DNA from 4 places in the Micromonospora sp. TSRI0369 genome. Region 4 is predicted to be linked to each of the others. Evidence: riboswitches for the same ligand, from Rfam matches in the RefSeq annotation. Region 4 holds a riboswitch; each other region holds the start of a gene.
What was found. A riboswitch is a leader RNA that binds a small molecule or an ion and turns the genes downstream of it on or off. The one in region 4 is predicted to bind cobalamin.

Region 1 (3,428 bases), 360 kb from region 4:
CGACCAGCCGGCCATCCGGTACTACGGCCGCACCTCGGGCAACACCATGACCTTCACCAACGGCAGCGGCCAGGTGGTCGCCTCCTTCAACCGGCCCTCCTCGGCCAGCGTCTGGGGCTGCGACGGCGACCTGCCCGCGCCGAACGACCAGGTGGTCGGCCCGATCTCGCGCACGCTCTGCGCCGCCCTCAACCGAGGCACGCTCGGCACCATCGACACCCAGCCCAGCACGAACGCCGCCGACTTCTACCGCAGCAACCCCACCAACCAGTACGCCCGCCTGATCCACGCCAACATGACCGACGGCCGGGCGTACGCGTTCGCCTTCGACGACGTCGGCGGATTCGAGTCACTGGTGCACGACGGCGACCCCCGTTCGGCCGGACTGCTCCTCAGCCCGTTCACCGGCGGTGGGGGCGGCAACCCGACCACCGGGGTGCCCGTGGTCAGCAACTGGAACAACAAGTGCGTCGACGTGCCGAGCTCCAACTTCGTCGACCGCGTGCCGCTGCAGATGTGGAACTGCAACAACACCAACGCGCAGAAGTGGACGTTCAGCGGCACGGCGCTGAAGAGCCAGAATGACAAGTGCATGGACATCGACGCCGGGTCCACCGCCAACGGTGCGGTGGTGCAGCTCTACACCTGCAATGGCACCGGCGCTCAGCAGTTCACCCTGAACGCGGCCGGAGACCTGGTCAACCTTCAGGCCAACAAGTGCGTCGACATCAAGGACCGGAACGGCAACGACGGCGCGAGGCTCCAGCTCTGGGACTGCACGGGCGCGGCCAACCAGAAGTGGCGCAAGGGCTGACCGGCCCTGCGACGGGGGCGGGGGCCGACCGCGAGTCGCTCCCGCCACCCGCCGCGACGGCTCGCCGTCCCGCAGGACGGACGCGCCGACCACGCCGGCTCACCGCCCCATACGATGGACAACGGTGCTGGTTCGCCGTGCCCGTGAAGGGTGTGGCGTCGTAAGAGGGAACCCGGTGTGAGTCCGGGACTGCCCCGCAGCGGTGAGTGGGAACGACAGCCGTCATCGAAGCACTGGACCGTGAGGTCTGGGAAGCGACGGCCAGTAGGTGACCGGATGGACCGGTCGCGCCCGCGAGTCCGAAGACCTGCCCGCACCGCGCACACCGTCCGGTGTGCGCCGCCGACGGTCGCTCGGGACGGCCGGTGCGGAAGCCGGTACGCCGCCTGTACCCCTTCCCTCCCTGCCCCGATCGGCCTCGTGTGCTTCGAGGGAAGGGATCTCCATGAGTACCGCATTCGGTCAGAGCACCGTGCTGGGCTATCCGCGTATCGGGGGCAACCGGCAACTCAAGAAGGCCGTCGAGGCCTACTGGGCGGGCCGGATCGACGCCGAGGAGTTGGCGGCGACCTCTGCCGCGCTACGGGCGGAGGTCTGGCGGACGCTGCGCGACGCGCGCCTGGACGCGATCCCGTCCAACACGTTCTCCTACTACGACCAGGTGCTGGACACGGCCGTCGCCGTCGGCGCGATCCCGCACCGGTTCGCCCGTCTCGGCCTCGGCGATCTCGACACCTACTTCGCCATGGCCCGGGGCGTCGATGCCGAGCCGGCGCTCGAACTGACGAAGTGGTTCGACACCAACTACCACTATCTGGTTCCCGAGATCGGCTCCGACACCGCCTTCGCGGCGAATCCCGACAAGGCGCTGCGCGAGTACCGCGAGGCCCGCGAGCTGGGAATCGACAGCCGACCGGTGCTGGTCGGCCCGGCCACATTCCTGCTGCTGGCCAAGCCCACCGAGGCGCGCGGCGAACCGTTCGACCGGTTGACCGACCTGGTCGACGTGTACGCCGACATCCTGCGATCCCTCGCCGCGGCGGGCGTGCGATGGGTGCAACTGGACGAACCCGCCTACGTCGCCGACCGGAGCACCGCCGAGATCGACGCGCTGCGGGAGGCGTACACCCGGCTCGGCGCGGTGGAACAGCGGCCGGCGATCTTCGTCGCCACCTATTTCGGCGAGCTCGGTGACGCGCTGCCCGCCCTGCTCGACACGCCGGTCGAAGCGGTTGGTGTGGACCTGGTGGCCGGGCCCGGCAACCTGCGGCGGCTGGCCGGTGCGGGACCGCTGCGTGGCAAGACGATCGTGGCCGGCCTCGTCGACGGCCGCAACGTCTGGCGTACCGACCTGCGCGCCGCCGTGGCGGCTGGTGCCGCTGTCACCGCCCTCGCCGACCACGTCGCCGTGTCCACCTCGTGCTCGCTGCTGCACGTGCCGGTGGACCTGTCCGCCGAGACCGCTCTCGACCCGGCGCTGCGTCAGCGGCTCGCCTTTGCTCGGCAGAAGGTCGATGAGGTCGTTCGGCTCGGCCGCGCGCTGCGCAACGGCACCACGTCCCTGCCCGAGCCGCTGCCGCCCACCCCGGCCGCATGGCGCGACGACACCGTACGCGGCCGGCTCACCGCGTTGCGTGCCACGGATCGGCAGCGCGGCGCGTACCCGGAGCGAGCGGCGGCACAGCAGGCCCGGCTGAACCTGCCGCCCCTGCCGACCACGACCATCGGATCGTTCCCGCAGACCGACGAGCTGCGCCGCGCGCGTGCCGAGCATCGGGCCGGCCGCCTCGACGACACCGCCTACACCCGGCGCATGCGCGCCGAGGTCGAGCACGTCGTCCGGCTCCAGGAGCGGCTGGGCCTGGACGTGCTCGTGCACGGCGAGCCGGAACGAAACGACATGGTCCAGTACTTCGGCGAGCAGTTGGACGGGTTCGCCGCCACCGAACACGGCTGGGTTCAGTCCTACGGCTCCCGATGCGTGCGTCCGCCCATCATCTACGGCGACGTGGCACGCAGGGCGCCGATGACCGTCAACTGGTCCACCTACGCGCAGTCGCTGACCGACCGGCCGGTCAAGGGCATGCTCACCGGCCCGGTCACGATCCTGGCCTGGTCGTTCGTCCGCAGCGACCAGCCACTGGCAGACACCGCGGACCAGGTCGCGCTCGCCCTGCGCGACGAGTGCCGCGATCTCGAGGCAGCCGGTATCCGGGTCATCCAGGTCGACGAGCCGGCGCTGCGTGAGACGCTGCCACTGCGCGGGGCGGACCAGAAGGCGTACCTGGACTGGGCGGTCGGGGCGTTCCGCCTGGCCACCTGCGGAGTCGCCGACGACACCCAGATCCACACCCACCTGTGCTACTCGGAGTTCGGGGAGGTGATCACGGCCATCGAAGCCCTCGACGCCGACGTCACAAGCATCGAGGCATCCCGCTCCCGGATGGAGGTCCTCGACGACCTCGCCGCGATCGGATACCGCCGGGGTGTGGGGCCCGGCGTCTGGGACATCCACTCACCCCGGGTGCCGTCCCACGACGAGGTCGTCGGCGCGCTGCGCCGGGCCGTGGCCGCGGTGCCGGCCGAGCGGCTGTGGGTGAACCCCGACTGCGGC
Region 2 (3,428 bases), on a different contig from region 4:
CCGGAGAGACCCCCCTGACCGGCGACGTCAACGGCGACGGACGCGACGACGCCATCGTGTTCACCCACGGCACCACCGCCGACGTCCACGTCGCCCTGTCCACCGGCACATCCTTCGCCGCATCCGCGAAATGGCACGACTGGTTCGCCCCCGGCACCGAAGTCCCCGCCGTCGGCGACGTCAACGGCGACGGCCGCGACGACATCATCACCTTCACCCACGACACCGACGCCGACGTCTACGTCGCCCTGTCCACCGGCACCTCCTTCACCGGCACCGCCGTGAAATGGCACGACTACTTCTCCATCGCCGGGGAGTTCCCCGCCCTCGGCGACGTCAACGGCGACGGCCGCGACGACCTCATCACCTTCACCCAAGGCCCCGCCACCGCCGCCGACGTCATCGTCGCCCTGTCCACCGGCAACGGCTTCGGGGCACCGCAGAAATGGCACGACCTGTTCGCCGTCGGCGCCGAGCAGCCCCGGGTGGGCGACATCAACGGCGACGGCAAGGATGACATCGTCACCTTCACCTGCAACACCGACGCCGACGTCTACGCCGCCACCTCCACCGGCACCACCTTCGCCGGAACCACGATCAAGTGGCACGACTTCTTCTGCCTAACCGGCGAGTTCCCCTACCTCGCCGACACCAACGGCGACGGCAAAGACGACCTCATCGTCTTCACCAAAAGCACCACAAACGACATCTACGTCGCACTCTCCACCGGCACCACCTTCGCCCCCAGCACCAAATGGCACGACTACTTCGGCCTCACCAGCGAAACCACACTCTGAGCCCGACGGCGAGCGACGCCGGCCCGGATCGGGACCGGCGTCGCTCGCCGTCCACCTACCGCTCCACCACGTTGCGCGAGCTGGAGGCAGGCCTGACCGACGGGCTGGCCTTCGCTGCCGCGCTCACGTTGCTGGTCGTGGCGGGCTGTCGCGGTGCGGCTGCGGCAGCGGCGTCACCTGCGCCTGGCCACCTGACCGGCGGGGACGTGGGCGGAACCCGGGGAGACGATCGCGGTCAGGCCGGCGGTGGACAGCGTCGCCCCGCCCAGGTCGAGGCGTCCACCGGCCGGGTCCCGCGATTCCGGGACCAGTAGCCGGCCGGCGAGCAGGCAGATCACCACGATCGGGACGTTCACCAGGAAGATTGCACCCCAGGGCAGGTGAGCCAGGACGAGTCCGCCGATTGGTGGCCCGGCGGCGAAGCCCAGCGCACTGGTCGCCGCCCAGATGCCGATCGCCGGGGACCAGCAACAACATCTTCCCGCTCGTCCCCGGCGTGGACGGCGTGGTACGCGACGAGAAGGGCAACGTCCGCTGCGTGGTCCTGCACGATACGCCCCTTGGAACCTTCGCCGAACGCACCCTGATCGACCCTCGCGCAGCGTGGTTCTACCCGACGGCGTGGACCCGGTGCGGATCGCCACCGCCATGAACCCGGGCGATGTCATCCTGGATCGCGCTGACGCGCCGCATCAACTTCACCGCGGGCCAGCGCGTCCTTGTCCTCGGCGCCGTCGGCAACGCAGGTCGGATGGCGATCCAGATCGCGAAGTACCGTGCTCGCTCGTCGAGCTCTTCGACGTCTGCATCGCCGGCCTCATGCCCACGACCGAGGAGCCGGTCGCCGGCGGACGTGGCCTCGCACCTGCGCTCACGTATTGCTGCTCAGCCTCAGCCACGGCGCTCACTGTCGATCACGTGCCCTCGCCCAGCCACCGCGCACGAGAAAGGAGCCGGATGGGTTGCGGGCCGACAGCCACGCCGAGGCCGGTCCGGCGCGTCGGATTTCCCACAGCGGGTGCCCGGACCGGATCCGCGGCGAGCGCGGGCCGTTATGGTGGGGACGCCGTGGTGTTCGGGAAGCCGGTGTGATGCCGGCGCGGCCCTCGCCACTGTGATCGGGAGACCGTCGGCCCTCGTCGTTTCGCGAGGTCACTGGGCAGAGATGCCTGGGAAGGCCGGCCGGCGGTTGCTTGTCCCGTCAGCCAGGAGACCGGCCACGGCACGTTCGTCCCCGTCCACGAGGTGTTGGAAGGCGGTCCCGCTGTGCGGTTCCCCATGCCCTGGCGCGTTGCCGCGCCGTTGTTGCTGTCCACTGTGCTGCTCACCGGCTGCGGCGCCGATGCCAAGCCTGCTGCCGCACCACCGGCGGTGTCCGCTGGACCGGTCGCGGTGACCAACTGCGGCACCCCGGTGACCATCGCGGCGCCACCGATGCGGGTCGTCACCATGAACCAGGCCGCCACGGAGATCATGCTGGCCCTGGGCCTGCAAGATCGGATGATCGGCACGGCCTACCTCGACGACGCGATCCTGCCCGCCTACGCGGACGCCTACGCGAAGATCCCGGTGCTGGCCAAGGAGTACCCGACCAAGGAGAAGCTGCTCGAGGCTGAACCCGATTTCGTGTACGCGTCGTACAACAGCGCGTTCGGTGACGAGGGGGTCGGTGACCGCGCCGACTGGCAGAAACTCGGCGTCGGCACCTACATCTCCCCTGCCGGGTGCCCGGCGCAGACCCGGCAGGCGAAGCTCGCCATCGGCGACGTGTTCACCGAGATCCGCGAGCTCGCGGCGATCTTCGGGGTGAGCGACCGCGGCGAGAAGCTGATCGCCGACCACGAGGGCCGCATCGCCACGGCCGCAGGCACCGCCCGCAACGTGAAGGTCATGTGGTGGGACGGCGGCAGCGACGCCCCGAGCGTCGGCGCCTGCTGCGGCGCCCCCAACATGATCATGTCGGCGGCCGGGGTCACCAACGCCTTCGCCGACCTCACCGGCAGCTGGGGCGACACAAGCTGGGAGACCGTCACCGACCGCAACCCCGAGGTCATCGTGCTCGTCGACGCGAGCTGGGATCCCGCCGCGCAGAAGAAGACCTTCCTCGCCGGGCACCGCACCCTCAAGGACCTGCCCGCGGTCAAACAGCAGTGGTACGTGGTGATCCCGTTCTCGTCAACCACGGCCGGTGTCCGCAACGTCCTCGGCGTCGAAGCCCTCGCCCAGGGCATCGCCGCGCTGCCGTCCGGGGTCCCGAGCTGACCGCCGTCACCACCCGGCCCGCCCCGGTGCGCACCCACCGCCCGGTGCGGGCGGTCGGCCTGGCCGCGCTCGTGCTGGCTCTGGTCGCCGGTCTGGTGCTGTCGGTGGCCGTCGCGGTCACCATCGGCCCGGCCGACCTGACTGTCGGGACGGTGTGGACGGTCGTCGCCGGCCACCTGGGACTCGCGAACTCGGACGTGCCGCTGCTGCGCGACCACATCGTCTGGGACCTACGTTTGCCCCGGGTTCTCGGCGCCGCCACGGTGGGGGCGGGCCTGGCCGCGGCCGGTGCGGTCATGCAGACCGTCACCCGCAATCCCCTGGCGGACCCGTACCTGCTCGGGGTCTCCTCAGGGGCGTCGCTGGGCG
Region 3 (3,428 bases), on a different contig from region 4:
GCCGGAGGTGGCGCGGCCGTCGGTCACCACGACGAGCAGGGGCCGGCGGGACGGGTCGCGCAGCGCCTCCCGGCGCAGCACCTCCCCACTGCGTTCCAGGCCCTCCGCGAGCGGGGTCCGGCCACCGGCCGGTAGGTCGGCCAGGCGGCGGGAGGCGACGTCGACCGAGCCGGTCGGTGGCAGGACGACCTCGGCGGTGTGCCGGCGGAACGTCACCAGTGCGACCTTGTCCCGGCGGCGGTAGGCGTCCAGCAGCAGCGACAGCACAGCGGTCTTGACCTGCTCCATGCGGCGGCGGGCCGCCATCGAACCGGACGCGTCCACGCACAGCAGCACGAGGTTCGACTCGCGCCCGACGGTCTCGGCCCGGCGCAGGTCGCCGGGCACGAGCGCGAGGCCGCGACCGCCGGTCAAGCCACCCCGGGAATGCTGATGCGGCGCCGCCGCGGTGATGGTGCCCGGCAGGTGCAGCCGGCCGTCGCCGGACGTGCGCCGCCGCTGCCCGGCGACACGGCCCTGCGGTGTTCGTGCCCGGGACCGCCGGCCGGCCTGACCGTCGCCGGTTCCTTTCACGACCAGCAAGCGGGCACGTGCGGGCTCGCCCGCGGATGCCATCGATGTGGCGGCCTGCCGTTCGGGCTCCGGTACGGGCGGGCTCTCGCCGGGAGAGCCGGGCACGTCCCCGGCCGATCCGTCGTGCCCGGTGTCGTCGGGCAGACCGCCGCCGGGACCGTCGGGTCCGGGGTCGGGGTCGTTGTGGCCGAGTAGGTCGTCCAGGCGGTCCTGGTCCAGGCCGGGCTCGTCGAAGGGGTTGCGGCGGCGGCGGTGCGGCAGCGCGAGACGGGCGGCGATGCGGATGTCCTCGAGTGTCACTCGCGTACGTCCCCGCCAGGCCGCGTGCGCCGCGGCGGCGCGAGCGGTGACGAGGTCCGCACGCAGGCCGTCCACGTCGAACGCGGCGCACAGCTCGGCGATCCTGGTCAGCGTCTCGTCGTCGAGCACGACACCGGCCAGCGAGCGCCGGGCGGCGGCCAGCCGGGTGCGCAGGGCTTCCTGCTCGCCGGCCCAGCGTGTGGCGAAGCCCTCCGGGTCGGCGTCGAATGCGAGCCGGCGGCGGACCGCCTGCACCCGCAGGACGGGGTCACGCGGGGCGGCGACCTCGACCGTCAGGCCGAACCGGTCGAGCAGCTGCGGGCGCAGTTCGCCCTCCTCCGGGTTCATCGTGCCGATCAACACGAACCGGGAGGCATGCTCGACCGAGACACCGTCGCGTTCGACGCTGACCCGGCCGGTCGCCGCGGCGTCGAGCAGCAGGTCGACCAGGTGGTCCGGCAGCAGGTTGACCTCGTCGACGTACAGCAGGCCACGATGGGCCCGGGCCAGCAGGCCAGGCTCGAACGCGACGACGCCGTCTCGCAGCGCGGCATCGAGCTTCAGCGATCCGGTCACCCGGTCGTCGCCGGCTCCGACGGGTAGTTCGACGAGGCGTACCGGCCGTTCGACGACGGGCGTGGGCACGTCGAACGGCCCGTCGGGGCAGACCGCCGAGGGATCGTCCGGGTCGATGGAGAACCGGTCGCCCGCATAGACCCGTACCGCCGGGAGCACCTCGGCGAGGCCGCGCACGGTAGTGGTCTTGGCAGTGCCCTTCTCCCCGCGGATCAGGACACCGCCGATGAGCGGATCGATCGCGACCAGGGTGAGGGCGAGAGTCATGTCGTCGGCGCCGACGACGGCACAAAAGGGGTACTGCGCTGGCATGTAGGGCTCCCGCTCGATCTGCCATGGCGGTCCACGACGCGGCATGCGCCGTGGATCGGATCGAGGCCGGTCTTCGGACTTCCCAGGTCAATGCCTGGATCACCGCAGCGGGCCCTGTGCCGGATTCTCACCGGCTTCCCAGATTCTCCCCGCGACCACGGTCGTGGGGCACCTCGAACCTGTGCATCACCATAGACGCCCCGGTGGCCGGGGCAAGGGCCGGTGGGCGGCTAGGGTGCATCTCCATGGAGGAGCGGGTGACCGTGGTGGGGATCGGGGCTGACGGGTGGGTGGGTCTGCCGGAGCCGTCCCGGGCGCTGGTGCGGGCGGCCGCGACGCTGCTCGGCGGGCGGCGGCACCTCGAGGCGGTGCCGCCCGTCGACGGCCAGCAGCGCGTGGCGTGGCCGTCGCCGCTGCGGGACAATCTGCCAGGTGTGCTCGCCTCCGCGCGAGGGCCGGTTGTCGTGCTGGCCTCCGGCGACCCGCTCGTGTCGGGTATCGGCACGACGCTGCTGGACGTCCTGGGCCCGGAGCGCGTGACGATCGTGCCCGGGGTCTCCTCGGTAGCCCTCGCCCGAGCACGTCTCGGATGGCCGGCCGAGTCCGTCACCACGGTCAGCCTGGTCGGCCGGGACCTACGGCTGATCGTGCCTGCGCTCTCGGCCGGGCGCCGGCTGCTCGTGCTGTCCAGCGACGAGACGACACCCGCGGCCGTGGCCGCGGTGCTGACCGGGCTCGGTTGGGGGCAGTCCAGGCTGGTCGTGCTCGGTGACCTCGGTGCCGCCGGTGAGTCGTGTACCGCGACCACCGCGGCCGGGTGGGACCTGAACGACGTGCCGCGGTTGAACGTTCTCGCTGTCGAAGCTCGCGGTGCCGGTCCGGGCTGGGCCTCGGGCGGCGTGTTGCCCGACGACGCGTTCGAGCACGGCGGGCAGATCACCAAACGTGACCTGCGGGCCAGTGCCCTGGCCCGGCTCGCGCCCGCGCCCGGTCAGCTGCTGTGGGACGTCGGCGCCGGCAGCGGCTCGATCGGTGTGGAGTGGATGCGGGCCTGGCCGACGGCACGGACGATCGCGGTGGAGCCCCGCTCCGACCGGGCCGCGCTGGTGCACCGCAACGCCGCTGCCCTCGGCGTGCCGGGTCTGTGTCTGGTCGAGGGTTCGGCGCCCGGGGCCCTGTCCGGCCTGGACCGTCCCGACGCGGTGTTCGTCGGCGGCGGGGCCACCGTCCCCGGCGTGCTGGACACCTGCTGGGATGCGCTCGGCGCCGGTGGACGGCTCGTCGTGCACGGTGTCACCGCCGAGACCGAGGCGGTGCTGCTGAAGCAGCACAGCCGGCGCGGCGGTGAACTCGTCCGCCTGCACGTCGAACGCGCCGAACCGCTCGGCGGCTTCACCGGCTGGACGCCCGCACGGGCAGTCAGCCAGTGGTCCATCGTCAAGGGAGATTCATGACCGTCCATTTCGTCGGGGCCGGGCCCGGCGCCGCCGACCTGCTCACCCTCCGCGCGGTACGCCTGCTCGAGTCCGCCGACGTGTGCCTGTACCCGGGCACGTACCTCGACGCCGAGGTGCTGGAGCACTGCCGTGACGACGCCCGGCTGATCGACACCCAGCACCTCGACCTGGACCAGATCACCACGCACCTGGTCCAGGCACACGCCGACG
Region 4 (3,428 bases):
GCGTCAGTCGCCCCGGCCACGTTCCTGGCCTTCACCCAGGGGCGGCCCGGCCACCGCCGGGTGCCGGGCCCGGTCGTCGGCGTCGCCGCGTTCCTCGGTGGAGTGATCGGCGTCGTCGCCGCCGGCTGGCTGGAGTACGGCACGCTGCACCGGCTCGGAGTCCTGCCGATGGCGTTCGTCGGCCTGGCCGAGGAGGCCGCGAAGCTGATCGTGCCGGCCGGCATCCTGCTGCTCTGGCGGCGGCACCGGTCACCGGCGCAGGGCCTGGTGATCGGGGTGGCCTCCGGCGCCGGGTTCGCCGCGCTGGAGACCATGGGGTACGCGTTCGCCGCGTTCGTCGGGTCGCAGGGCAGCCTCGGCGCGGTCGAGCGGACGCTGCTGGTACGCGGTCTCACCGCGCCCGCCGCGCACCTGGCCTGGACCGGGCTGACCGCCGCCGCGTTGTTCACCTTCGCCGCCGCGCCCGGCGGCCGGAAGCTGGCGGCGTTCCTGCTCACCTTTGCCGCCGCCGTCACGCTGCACACCTGCTGGGACACGTTCGGCACGCAGCCCGCGTACCTGTTCATCGGCGGCGTGTCGCTGGGCTGGGTGCTGCTGCGCCTGCACCTGGACCGCGAGCGGCCGGCCGCCCCGCCCCGGGCGCCGGAGCATGATCCTCACCAGCTCGCCGAGGTGGCGGGGTCGGAGCCCTCCTGATGCCGCCACCCCAGCGTGCTGAAGTCGATCAAGCGGCCTGACCCGTCCCGCCGAGCAGCAACAATTGTGCCGCGACCGGGCCCGCGTCGGGCCGGACGAACTGCGGCAGGAACGCCACGCTGAACAGGATCATCTTCGGGCTGAGCAGGTTCGTGAGCAGCCCGCGCCGGAACGCCCGCCCGGCGCCGCCGTCCGGCCCACCGCCCGCCGGACCGGTACGGCCCCTGCCGCGCAGCGCCCGCACCCCGAGCACGATCAGGTACGCCGCCCCGGCCCACCGGATCGCGGTGAACAGCACCGGGGACGCGGCGATCACCGTGGCGAGCCCGGCCACCACGGCGGCGACGTGCACCGCCTCCCCGGCGGCGACCCCGAGCGCCGCCACCGCCCCGGCCCGCGCGCCGTACCTGGTGGCGTTGGCGAGCACGAACATCATGTCCGGCCCGGGGGTGAGCATGAGCACCACGATCGCGGCCAGGTAACCCGCGAGCGTGGTGGCCGACAGTCCGAGCACGCCTCAGCCCTCCTCGACGCCGTCGAGCAGCGCCCGGCGCAGCGCCAGCCGGTGTTCGCGCCGGATCTGCGCCTCCCGGTAGCGCCGCCGGTCGCCGTCGGTGCCGGGCAGCAGCGGCGGCACCGGCCGGGGCTGGCCCTCGTCGTCCACCGCCACCATCACCAGGTGCGCTGTCGCCACGTCCACCGGTGGCACCGCACGGTCCCAGCGGTCCGCGCTGACCTTCACGGCCACCTCCATCGAGCTGCGGCCGGCCCAGGTGATCCGGGCGTCCACGTGGACCACGTCGCCGACGCGTACCGCGCGCAGGAAGGCCGTCTCGTCGATCGCGGCGGTGACGGCCGGTCCGTCGGAGTGGCGGGCGGCGACCACCCCGGCGACCGAGTCGATCAGGTTGAGGATCCGGCCGCCGTGCACCGTACCCATGAGGTTGGTGTGGTGCTGGTCCATGATCTGCGACAGGGTCAGGTGCGAGGCCGACGGTGGTCGGCCGGTGAGGGTGATGGCATCGGTCATCGTGCGGTTCCGTCCTACGCAGAAGCGGACCGCCGACCGGACGGGGTGTGCACGTCGAGGCACGCCGACGGCTCCCGCCCGGCGTGTCACCCGCCCGACCCACCCGCGAGGTCGACGGCAGCGCGCACCGGTGGTACGCGCGACGCGGGCAGGTCTTCGGACTCGCGGGCCTGACACGAGGTCGCCTACTGGCCGTCGCTTCCCAGGCCGGTGGCCCAGTGCTGTTGACGGCGGTCGTTCCCACTCACCGCTGCGGGGCAGTCCCGGACTTCCACCGGGTTCCCTCTTACGACACCCGGCCGTCGCCGACCGGGTGAACCAGCGCTGCCGGCAGCCTAACCCAGCCCCGACCCGCCCTCGCCGGGACCCGCGTTCCGCCCTGCCCCGCAGTGCCCCCGCCCGTCCCACTCCGGCGCACCCGTTGCCGGCCCGCAGGCGCAGTCCGCATAGCAGGACGGCTCTCTCGCCTGTCAGGAAGGCCCGAGATCTTGGAAGGAATGCGCCCCTATGGGGGCCGTTTCGTACCAAGATCTCCGGGCGGACCAGCGTAAGCGGGTGACGGGTCAGCCCGCGTCGGCGGGTGATGCGTCAGGAAGGGCGGCGACGGCGCAGCAACAGTGCGACCACGGCGGCTGCTGCCACCGCGGCGGCCGCTCCGCCGACCAGGAGTCCCACCGGCAGACCGCCGTCGTCGGCGCCCGTCGAGGCGTCGGCGCTCGCCGGAGAGGCGTCCGCACCTGCCGAAGCGCCTGCCGGAGCGCCCGCCGAAGCGCCTGCCGACGTGCCAGCCGGAGCGGATGTGCCCGCCGAAGCGTCTGCGGTCGGTGACGGGACGGCCGCCGGGGGAGCGGCCGGGTCGGCGACAGTGAAGCGGTACGAGCCCTGGACCGGGTGGCCGTCGCGGGAGACCACCCGGTAGGCGACCGTGTAGGTGCCGTTGCCCAGCGGCTCCTCGATCGTCACCGTGCCGGTGGCGCCGTCCACGGCGGGCGCGCTGGCGGGCACCGGACGCTCGGCGGCGTCGCGCAGCGTGATGGTGGTGAAGGCCGGGTTCAGCCGTTGCATGAACCGCAGCGTCACCTGCGTGGGCGCGGTGGTGAGCCGGGCGTCGCGCGCCGGTGTGGCCTCCTGCAGCGAGTTGTGCGCCGCGGCGGGCGTGGCCGGGACCAGCAGCAGCGCCGCGGTGAACAGCGCGGCGAGGAGTGCGGGGACGGTACGGGTACGCATGGCGCGCCTTCCTGGTCGTGGTCAGCGTCGTGGTCAGCCGAGCAACTGCTGGCCGATCCAGCCGCCCTCGGGGCAGCCGGGCGGTACGGCGAACGCGGCGGAGCCGATCGGGGTGGTCCACTCGTTGAGCAGGTCCTGTTCGGCCAGCCGCCGCTGGATGGGCAGGAACTGCCGGGCGATGTCGGCCTGGTACGCGGCGAAGACGAGCCCGCTGTCCGCGTGTCCCTCGGCGGTCGGCGCGCCGTCGTAGTTGTAGGGCCGGCGCAGGATCTTCTGCCGGTCGTCGGTGACGCGTGCCCGGGTCAGGTGCGAGAAGTCGGGGATCACGGTGAGCCCGTCCGGCCCGAGCGCGGCGAAGTCCGGCTCGTCGTGCTCCGCCTGGCCGGTGAGAGGCGCGCCGGTGTCGAGGCGCCGCCCCACCGCGAGTTCCCGGTCGGCGCGGCCGAGCAGGTCCCAGGTCTCCAGGTTCATGCTG

Region 1: it holds a riboswitch for cobalamin, as region 4 does, so the genes downstream of both, metE (5-methyltetrahydropteroyltriglutamate--homocysteine S-methyltransferase) here and AMK25_RS11235 (acyl-CoA thioesterase) in region 4, are expected to answer to the same signal.
Region 2: it holds a riboswitch for cobalamin, as region 4 does, so the genes downstream of both, AMK25_RS06075 (ABC transporter substrate-binding protein) here and AMK25_RS11235 (acyl-CoA thioesterase) in region 4, are expected to answer to the same signal.
Region 3: it holds a riboswitch for cobalamin, as region 4 does, so the genes downstream of both, AMK25_RS06130 (magnesium chelatase subunit D family protein) here and AMK25_RS11235 (acyl-CoA thioesterase) in region 4, are expected to answer to the same signal.

What each region holds. Positions count from the first base shown of each region.
Region 1 covers NZ_LIVU01000003.1:179,811-183,238, forward strand. The annotation lists gene AMK25_RS09740 (beta-1,3-glucanase family protein) at 1-814, shown strand, start outside; cobalamin riboswitch at 926-1,143, shown strand; gene metE (5-methyltetrahydropteroyltriglutamate--homocysteine S-methyltransferase) at 1,260-3,428, shown strand, end outside.
Region 2 covers NZ_LIVU01000002.1:169,348-172,775, forward strand. The annotation lists gene AMK25_RS06065 (N-acetylmuramoyl-L-alanine amidase) at 1-797, shown strand, start outside; partial or broken gene AMK25_RS06070 (MFS transporter) at 1,022-1,261, opposite strand; cobalamin riboswitch at 1,850-2,033, shown strand; gene AMK25_RS06075 (ABC transporter substrate-binding protein) at 2,076-3,059, shown strand; gene AMK25_RS06080 (FecCD family ABC transporter permease) at 3,086-3,428, shown strand, end outside.
Region 3 covers NZ_LIVU01000002.1:180,373-183,800, forward strand. The annotation lists gene AMK25_RS06130 (magnesium chelatase subunit D family protein) at 1-1,761, opposite strand, end outside; cobalamin riboswitch at 1,809-1,952, opposite strand; gene AMK25_RS06135 (bifunctional cobalt-precorrin-7 (C(5))-methyltransferase/cobalt-precorrin-6B (C(15))-methyltransferase) at 2,007-3,215, shown strand; gene AMK25_RS06140 (cobalt-precorrin-4/precorrin-4 C(11)-methyltransferase) at 3,212-3,428, shown strand, end outside.
Region 4 covers NZ_LIVU01000003.1:539,720-543,147, forward strand. The annotation lists gene AMK25_RS11225 (PrsW family intramembrane metalloprotease) at 1-696, shown strand, start outside; gene AMK25_RS11230 (LysE family translocator) at 725-1,210, opposite strand; gene AMK25_RS11235 (acyl-CoA thioesterase) at 1,214-1,726, opposite strand; cobalamin riboswitch at 1,857-2,064, opposite strand; gene AMK25_RS11240 (copper resistance CopC family protein) at 2,315-2,953, opposite strand; gene AMK25_RS11245 (Dyp-type peroxidase) at 2,987-3,428, opposite strand, start outside.